Regions from separate parts of the Thermosipho globiformans genome, predicted to be linked through region 1. Evidence: riboswitches for the same ligand, from Rfam matches in the RefSeq annotation. Region 1 holds a riboswitch; each other region holds the start of a gene.
What was found. A riboswitch is a leader RNA that binds a small molecule or an ion and turns the genes downstream of it on or off. The one in region 1 is predicted to bind cobalamin.
Positions count from the first base shown of each region.

Region 2: linked by a shared signal. The riboswitch ahead of EO083_RS04390 (ABC transporter substrate-binding protein) and the one ahead of cobT (nicotinate-nucleotide--dimethylbenzimidazole phosphoribosyltransferase) in region 1 are both predicted to bind cobalamin.
Region 3: linked by a shared signal. The riboswitch ahead of EO083_RS08790 (ATP-grasp domain-containing protein) and the one ahead of cobT (nicotinate-nucleotide--dimethylbenzimidazole phosphoribosyltransferase) in region 1 are both predicted to bind cobalamin.

Region 1 is NZ_BHXD01000007.1:32,057-34,330, forward strand. Features, by position in the region: gene EO083_RS06085 (sirohydrochlorin chelatase) at 1-161, opposite strand, end outside; gene cobT (nicotinate-nucleotide--dimethylbenzimidazole phosphoribosyltransferase) at 158-1,192, opposite strand; cobalamin riboswitch at 1,254-1,436, opposite strand; gene nagA (N-acetylglucosamine-6-phosphate deacetylase) at 1,492-2,274, opposite strand, start outside.
Region 2 is NZ_BHXD01000004.1:54,037-56,310, forward strand. Features, by position in the region: gene EO083_RS04385 (FecCD family ABC transporter permease) at 1-429, opposite strand, end outside; gene EO083_RS04390 (ABC transporter substrate-binding protein) at 429-1,307, opposite strand; cobalamin riboswitch at 1,370-1,535, opposite strand; gene EO083_RS04395 (1-deoxy-D-xylulose-5-phosphate reductoisomerase) at 1,560-2,274, opposite strand, start outside.
Region 3 is NZ_BHXD01000014.1:32,043-34,316, reverse strand. Features, by position in the region: gene EO083_RS08795 (succinate--CoA ligase subunit alpha) at 1-28, opposite strand, end outside; gene EO083_RS10120 (hypothetical protein) at 1-191, opposite strand, end outside; gene EO083_RS08790 (ATP-grasp domain-containing protein) at 184-1,203, opposite strand; cobalamin riboswitch at 1,263-1,444, opposite strand; gene EO083_RS08785 (queuosine precursor transporter) at 1,525-2,157, opposite strand.

The DNA.
Region 1 (2,274 bases):
AAAAATTCCTTTACAGCATCTTCAATACTTGGCTCGTTAAATTCCATAAAACCTAGTTTGCAGTTTTTGTATTTTTTTTGTAAGTCTTCAAAATATCCGTATGCAACCTCTTTTGTCTCTTGAACTCTACTACCATGAGCAATCAATAATATACCCTTCATTTTACATCCTCCAAATTCTGGTCGATTCCCTTTGAAACATTGGCCGAATCAAAGGTAGCCATCTCCCTTATCATCTTTATAGCTGCCTCTATAATTGGCATTGAAAGAACCGCTCCTGTTCCTTCTCCAAGTCTCATATCAAGATCAAGAATAGGACGCAGATTTAAAGAATCCAATATAACTTTGTGTCCTTTCACATAGGATTTATGCCCACTAAATGCATAATTTATAACATCTTTGTCTAGATAATAGGAAATTAAAAATGCTGAAGTGGTAGGAAAACCATCAATTACGACAGGAACTTTAGAATGGGCTGCCTCAAGTATGAATCCTGCCATTTCACCTATACAGTATCCTCCAACCTTTGAAAGAACATCTATTGGATCTTTTGGATCAGGTTTGTTAACTTCAATTGCTCTTAATATTGCCTCTTTTTTCCTTTTAATTCCTTGGCTATCAAGTGGTGTTCCAATATCAATAATATCGTCGATACTGTATCCAAATGCAACAGCAATCGCTGAAGCTGTTGTGGTGTTTCCTATCCCCATATCTCCCACAGCAAGAAGGTCTGCTCCTGCCTCTATTGCCTCTCTTGCTATTTTTTTACCAAATTCAATACACTTTTCTGCTTCATCTCTACTCATTGCAGGGCCTTTCGTAAAATCTTTTGTACCGTAACCGACCTTCATTTTTATCAAGGAAGGGTTATCTTGAAAATCATAATCAACACCTGCATCAACTACATAAACCTTTGCACCAACATGTCTTGAAAAGACATTTATTGCGGCACCACCATTTAAAAAGTTAAAAACCATTTGATAAGTAACATCCTTAGGATATGCAGAAACTCCATTTTCTACAACACCATGATCCGATGCAAAGACATATACTCTCTTGTTATTAAACAATTCTGGAATTTCTTTGTTTTGAATAAGTGCCATCTTTAGTGCAATGTCTTCTAGATATCCAAGACTTCTAACCGGTTTTGTTAAATTATTTAGCCTATCAATAACCTTTTGTTTTAAATCCACAAAATCCCCCCTTTTGAATATATCTAAACAAAAATTTCCACAAAAAGCCCCTAGCTTTTGTGGAATTGCTACACCTTAGGCAGGTCTCCCGGCTCCCGGATCAACCTACTCTCCACGCCTTCCCAGGAAATACTCCCAGTGGCATCCTGTGGATTTCGTCCCCGGTTACGGTTGCTGGGCAGCCCCGGCCTTTCACCGGCGTTCCCTTTTAAACCGCTTTGGTACCCAAGGTGTTAACATTATATTCAATTTTCTGTATGCATTATACCACCAATTTTCACCTTTATCAACTTAGACTTCTAGCTATAAACTTTGATTATCTGCAAATCTTGATTTAAAAGCACAAATTTTGCAGGATATCCTTCCTTTATTCTTCCACCATCTATACCTATGCTCTTTAAAGCGTTATAAGAAGATACTTTTGATAAATCCTTTAATGAACAATTAGTAACTTTTTTAAAGTTTCTCAACCCATCACTAAATTTTAAAGTACTCCCAGCAAGCGTACCGTCTTCAAGCCTTGCTATGCCATCCTTGACTTTAACCAATAACCCACCAAGGTCATATAATCCATCCTTTAAACCTGTTGCAGAAATACTATCTGTTACAAGAATTATCCTATCAGGCCCAAGCAATTTATATACAAGTCTTAAGAAATCTTTTGAAAGATGTATTAAATCCGGAATAATCTCAACAAATGGTTTATAAAGAAACACGCCACCAACAACACCTATTTCTCTGTGATGAAGTTGTGGTAAAGCATTTGGAAAATGCGTTATTCTATTTACTCCAGCCTCATACGCTTTCTTGAAAATATCAAATGTTGCACTTGAATGCCCTATAGATGCTGCTACTTTATTTTCTTTTAGTATTTTCAAAAGTTCAAAAAATCCTTTAATTTCCGGTGCAACTGTCATAATTTTTACTTTTTCAAGATCTATAATTTTTCCATTAAAATCAGTGATATACTCTTTATTCTGAGCACCAGACTTCTCTTTATTTATAAATGGCCCTTCAAGATGTAAATAAAATAGTGAAGAATGCTTTGCTGAGGAAAAAGTATCAATAATCTCTTTTAACTT
Region 2 (2,274 bases), on a different contig from region 1:
TGTGATAGGAATTATTCTCTTTCTTTTTGCAAGAATAATTGTTAATAGTGAAGCAAGTAATGAAAATGCAAAAGAAAATACGTTAACACTGACAGTTCTGTTCAATGACACAGCAACATAGAGTGCTAAAACAGCACCAAAACCAGCTCCTGAAGATGTACCAATTAGATATGGATCAACAAGTGGATTTTTCATTATTGTTTGATAGATATTTCCAACAAGCGCAAGACCTGAACCAGCTATAAGGCTCATTAATATTCTTGGGAATCTAACGTTCCATATGAGGAATTTTATTTGCTCATTTTCAGGATTAAAAATTTGAGAAATTGGAACTTTCACAGTTCCTATAGAAAGGTTTATAAGGATTACTAAGAAGAACAAGACTGGAAGGATGATCCTTCCAGCCTTATAAATGTTTATTTTAGTCATTATTTTCCTCCATAAAAGAAATTATAGAAAATTTCAAGGTATTTGACTATATCTGGGGATATTGAGCTTATGTCGTTACCATCAATAACAAATACTTTGTCGTTTTTAACTGCCTTAAGATTTTTAAATATTTCATGCGATTTTATTTGCTTTATGGTTTCATCTGGACTAATGTATGATGCAACAATTATTATATCAGGATCATTGTATGTTAAAAATTCCCAATTTACAGAGAACCATCCATTATTTCCAGAATAAGGAGCACAGATATTTACCCCACCTGCATATGTAATCAATTCATTTACGTAAGAGCCAGTTCCTGCAGTCCAGAGATCTTTTGTTTCATTATTTGGAACCGTTATTGTGAAAAAGACTTTTGGCCTTTTTTCAAGAGGTACTTTTGAGCTTTTTGCACCATATTCTGAAATTGTTTGTTTTATTTTATTTGCAATTTCAGATGCTATTTGTTCTTTACCAAATACATTTCCAAGGAGCATTACATCTCTTGCAACGTCATTTAGTGTTGTTGGATTTAAAACAAGTGCCTTAATACCGAATTTTTCTAACTTTTGAACTTCTGGAAGTTGAAAGCCCCCGAAAGTGATTACAATGTCAGGATTTAATGAAATAATTTTTTCTATGTTTAGCGGTACCATATTTCCAATTTTTTCAGCATTAAAAGAATCCCAATCTGTAACACCAACTATATTTTCTCCAAGACCAAGTTTTACAAGAAATTTTGTGGAACTTGGAGCAGCAGAAACTATTCTTTCCGGTATTTTATCAAAGTTTACCAATCTTCCAGCATCATCAACAATAGATAGTGCAAATATAAATGTAGTTAACAAGACACTTAAGAAAATAACCCATCTTTTCATCCTTTATCCCTCCTATATAATATTTTAAAGAAAAACGCCCACCCTTAGGGACCGCAAAGGTGGATTGCTTTCCTTTCAAATAAGGTATCCCGACTTCCGGATCATCCTACTCTCCACGCCTTCCCAGGAAATATCCCAGTGGCATTTTGTGGATTTCGTCCCCGGTTACGGTGGCGTCCCCGTGCCGGACTTTCACCGGCTTCCCTTATTTGAAAGGGAAAATATTAAGTTGCCTGTAAATAGATTATAACACTAATATTGTTCTTTTGCAATTTGTCTTGCAATTTTGTCTATTTCAAAGATTTCTTTAAAATCATTTATATTTCCATCTATTTTTTCGCATGTGTTTATAACTATATCAGCTATTTTTGAAAATTTTATTTGCCCATTTAGGAATTTTTCTACAGCTATTTCGTCAGCTGCATTAAAGGCTATTCTTTTTGCAAGATCTTTAATTACATTTTTTCCGTAGAAAAATGCCGGGTATTTTGATGGATTTACATCTTCAAATATAAAATTTTTACTTTCAAAATTTGGCCAGTTTTTATTTTCGTATAATCTATTCGGATAACTTAGTGAATAAGAAATTGGAATTTTCATGTCTGGGAATCCAAAATGAATCTTTACAGTTCCATCTTTTAAAAATACAGCTCCATGAACTGTTCCGGTAGGATGTATTTTTACTTCAATATTTTCCAATTCAAAGAGTTCGAAAGCTTCAATTACTTCAAATGCTTTATTTACCATTGTTGAAGAATCTACGGTTATTTTTTTACCCATACTCCAAACAGGGTGATTTAATATATCTTCGACTGATAAATCATCTATATTTTCTTTATCTCTTACTGCACCGCCAGATGCAGTTATTAATATCTTTACCACATTTTCATCAAATATCTGAAAAATTGCAGAATGTTCGCTATCAACTGGTATTAATTCAACGTTATTTTCTTTGCATGCTTTTTTT
Region 3 (2,274 bases), on a different contig from region 1:
TCGCAATTATATTTTTCAACTGCTTCATACATGTTATCTAATACAGGTATACTTTCAACATTTTTTACAGCTTTGTTTTTTGAAACTCCACAAACTATATTTGTTCCATATTCAATCATTTTTTTCGTGTGAAATTTCCCATATTTTCCTGTAATACCTTGAACACAGACTTTTTCATTTCCATTAATCATTGATACTCCCCCTTATTGCAAATTTAATCATATCGTACATATCATCAAAATAAGCTATGTTATTTTCGTCTAATATTTGTTTGGCTTCTTCTTCATTGGTACCGGTTATTCTGACAAATATAGGAAGATTTTTATTTTCGTTTTTGAATTTTACGATTGCTTTTGCTATTTCGTCGCATTTTGTAATACCACCGAATATATTCATTATGATTTTTTTTACATTTAGTGACTTTAGTAATCTCAATGCTTCTAAAGTTACATTTGAATTTGCACCACCACCAAGATCCAAAAAGTTGGCAGGTTTTCCACCATATAGATTTACTGCATCCATTGTTGCCATAACTATTCCAGCTCCACAACCGATAATGCCAATATCACCATCTAATTTTACGAAATGAAATGGATATGAATCATTTACAAATTCTTGAGCCCATTTTTGTCTAAATAATGCATTGTCATCAAGATGCATTACACAATCAAGCGCGATTAACTTGCCATTTTCATCTTCTGCAAGAGGATTAATTTCAAGAAGGGTCAGGTCTTTTTCAGTAAATAATTTATGTAGCTTAATAACAATATCGTGAAATTTATCGGGAAGCTTTTTATAATCATTTATGCTTAGATTTAAAATATTATTTTTATTATTCTCAATTTCTATACCACCATTTTCTGAAAAAAGTATTTTTATATCTTTTTCTATTCTATCAATATATAAAGAAATGTAATATTCATGTTTAATATTTATTTTTTCTTCAACAAGAATTGCATAAGGTTTTTCTCCTTGAATTTCTTTTTTCAATAATTCAGACGCATTGGTTAAAAATTCGTCTTTTGTGTTTGCAAATAGTATTCCACCTGCTTTCATTCGACTTCCAACAAGGACTTGACTTTTTAATACAGCAGGAAGGAATTTTACTTGTAAATTATCTAAGTTTTTAATGATATAACCTTTTGGTGTTTCAATCCCTGCCTCTTTTAAAATTTTTTTACCAACAAACTCATGGATTTTCACCATCTCACCTCCAAAGTATTGAATAAAAAATTTTTTCTCAATCTTCCCTCGAGATTGAGAAACGCTTTGGAATAAAGGCAGGTCTCCTGGCTTCCGATTCATCCTATTCTCCACGCCTTCCCAGGAATACTTCCCAGTGGCATGTTGTGGATTTCGTCCTCGGTTACAGTGGCGGGGCCGCGCTGGATTTTCACCAGCTTCCCTTTTAAGCCAAATAGGCACCTTTATTCCAAAATAATATTCACTTTTCTAGAAAATTATAACAAAAATTATAATTTTTGTAATCTTTAATTATTTTAAAAAAGGCCAATTAATTGCGTATTATTCTTCGAAAGCAAATTCGTTTTTAATTTTTTTAACGCTCATATTAATTATTGGACTATTGAAAATTGATAGAGCCAGCTTTACTATGTACTGTGATAATATCATGTTAAACAGTACGTTAAGATCGTATGAGCCGAAAAAGGATACTACAACGAAAACTATAGAATCTACAAATTGAGTTATTATCATTGAAAAAGTATTTCTAAAGGTAACATTTCCATAGTTAAATAATTTTTTAGGCAAATTAAAAGCCCAAATATTAGTATATTGTGCTGAAAGATACGCTAAAAAGCTTGCTAATATTATTCGTGGAGTCGAATTAAACACTATTACATAGGCATCGTTTTTATTAAAAATATTTGATGGAGGATAAAATATCACTAAATATGAATATGCAACTAAGATTAGTGAGGCTAAAAATCCAACTTTGATAACCTTTTTGGCCATATTAGCTCCGTAAACTTCAAATATAATATTAGATATACCAAAACTGAGTGGATAAATTAAAACTGATAAAGTGATGACAAATGGGCCAATATTAACTAGTTTTCCTGCTATTATGTTTGAGATGATAATGACGGCGGTAAATAATCCTGTTAAAAGTATTAACCTTTCCTGTGATTTTTCCATGATCAACCTCCTTGTCTATAAATTAACAATTCATTTAGCATCTTATTCTATAACATTGCGTAATAGATTTCAAGTAAAAATAAGGTTAATAACATTAAATATTTATAAATATCAAAG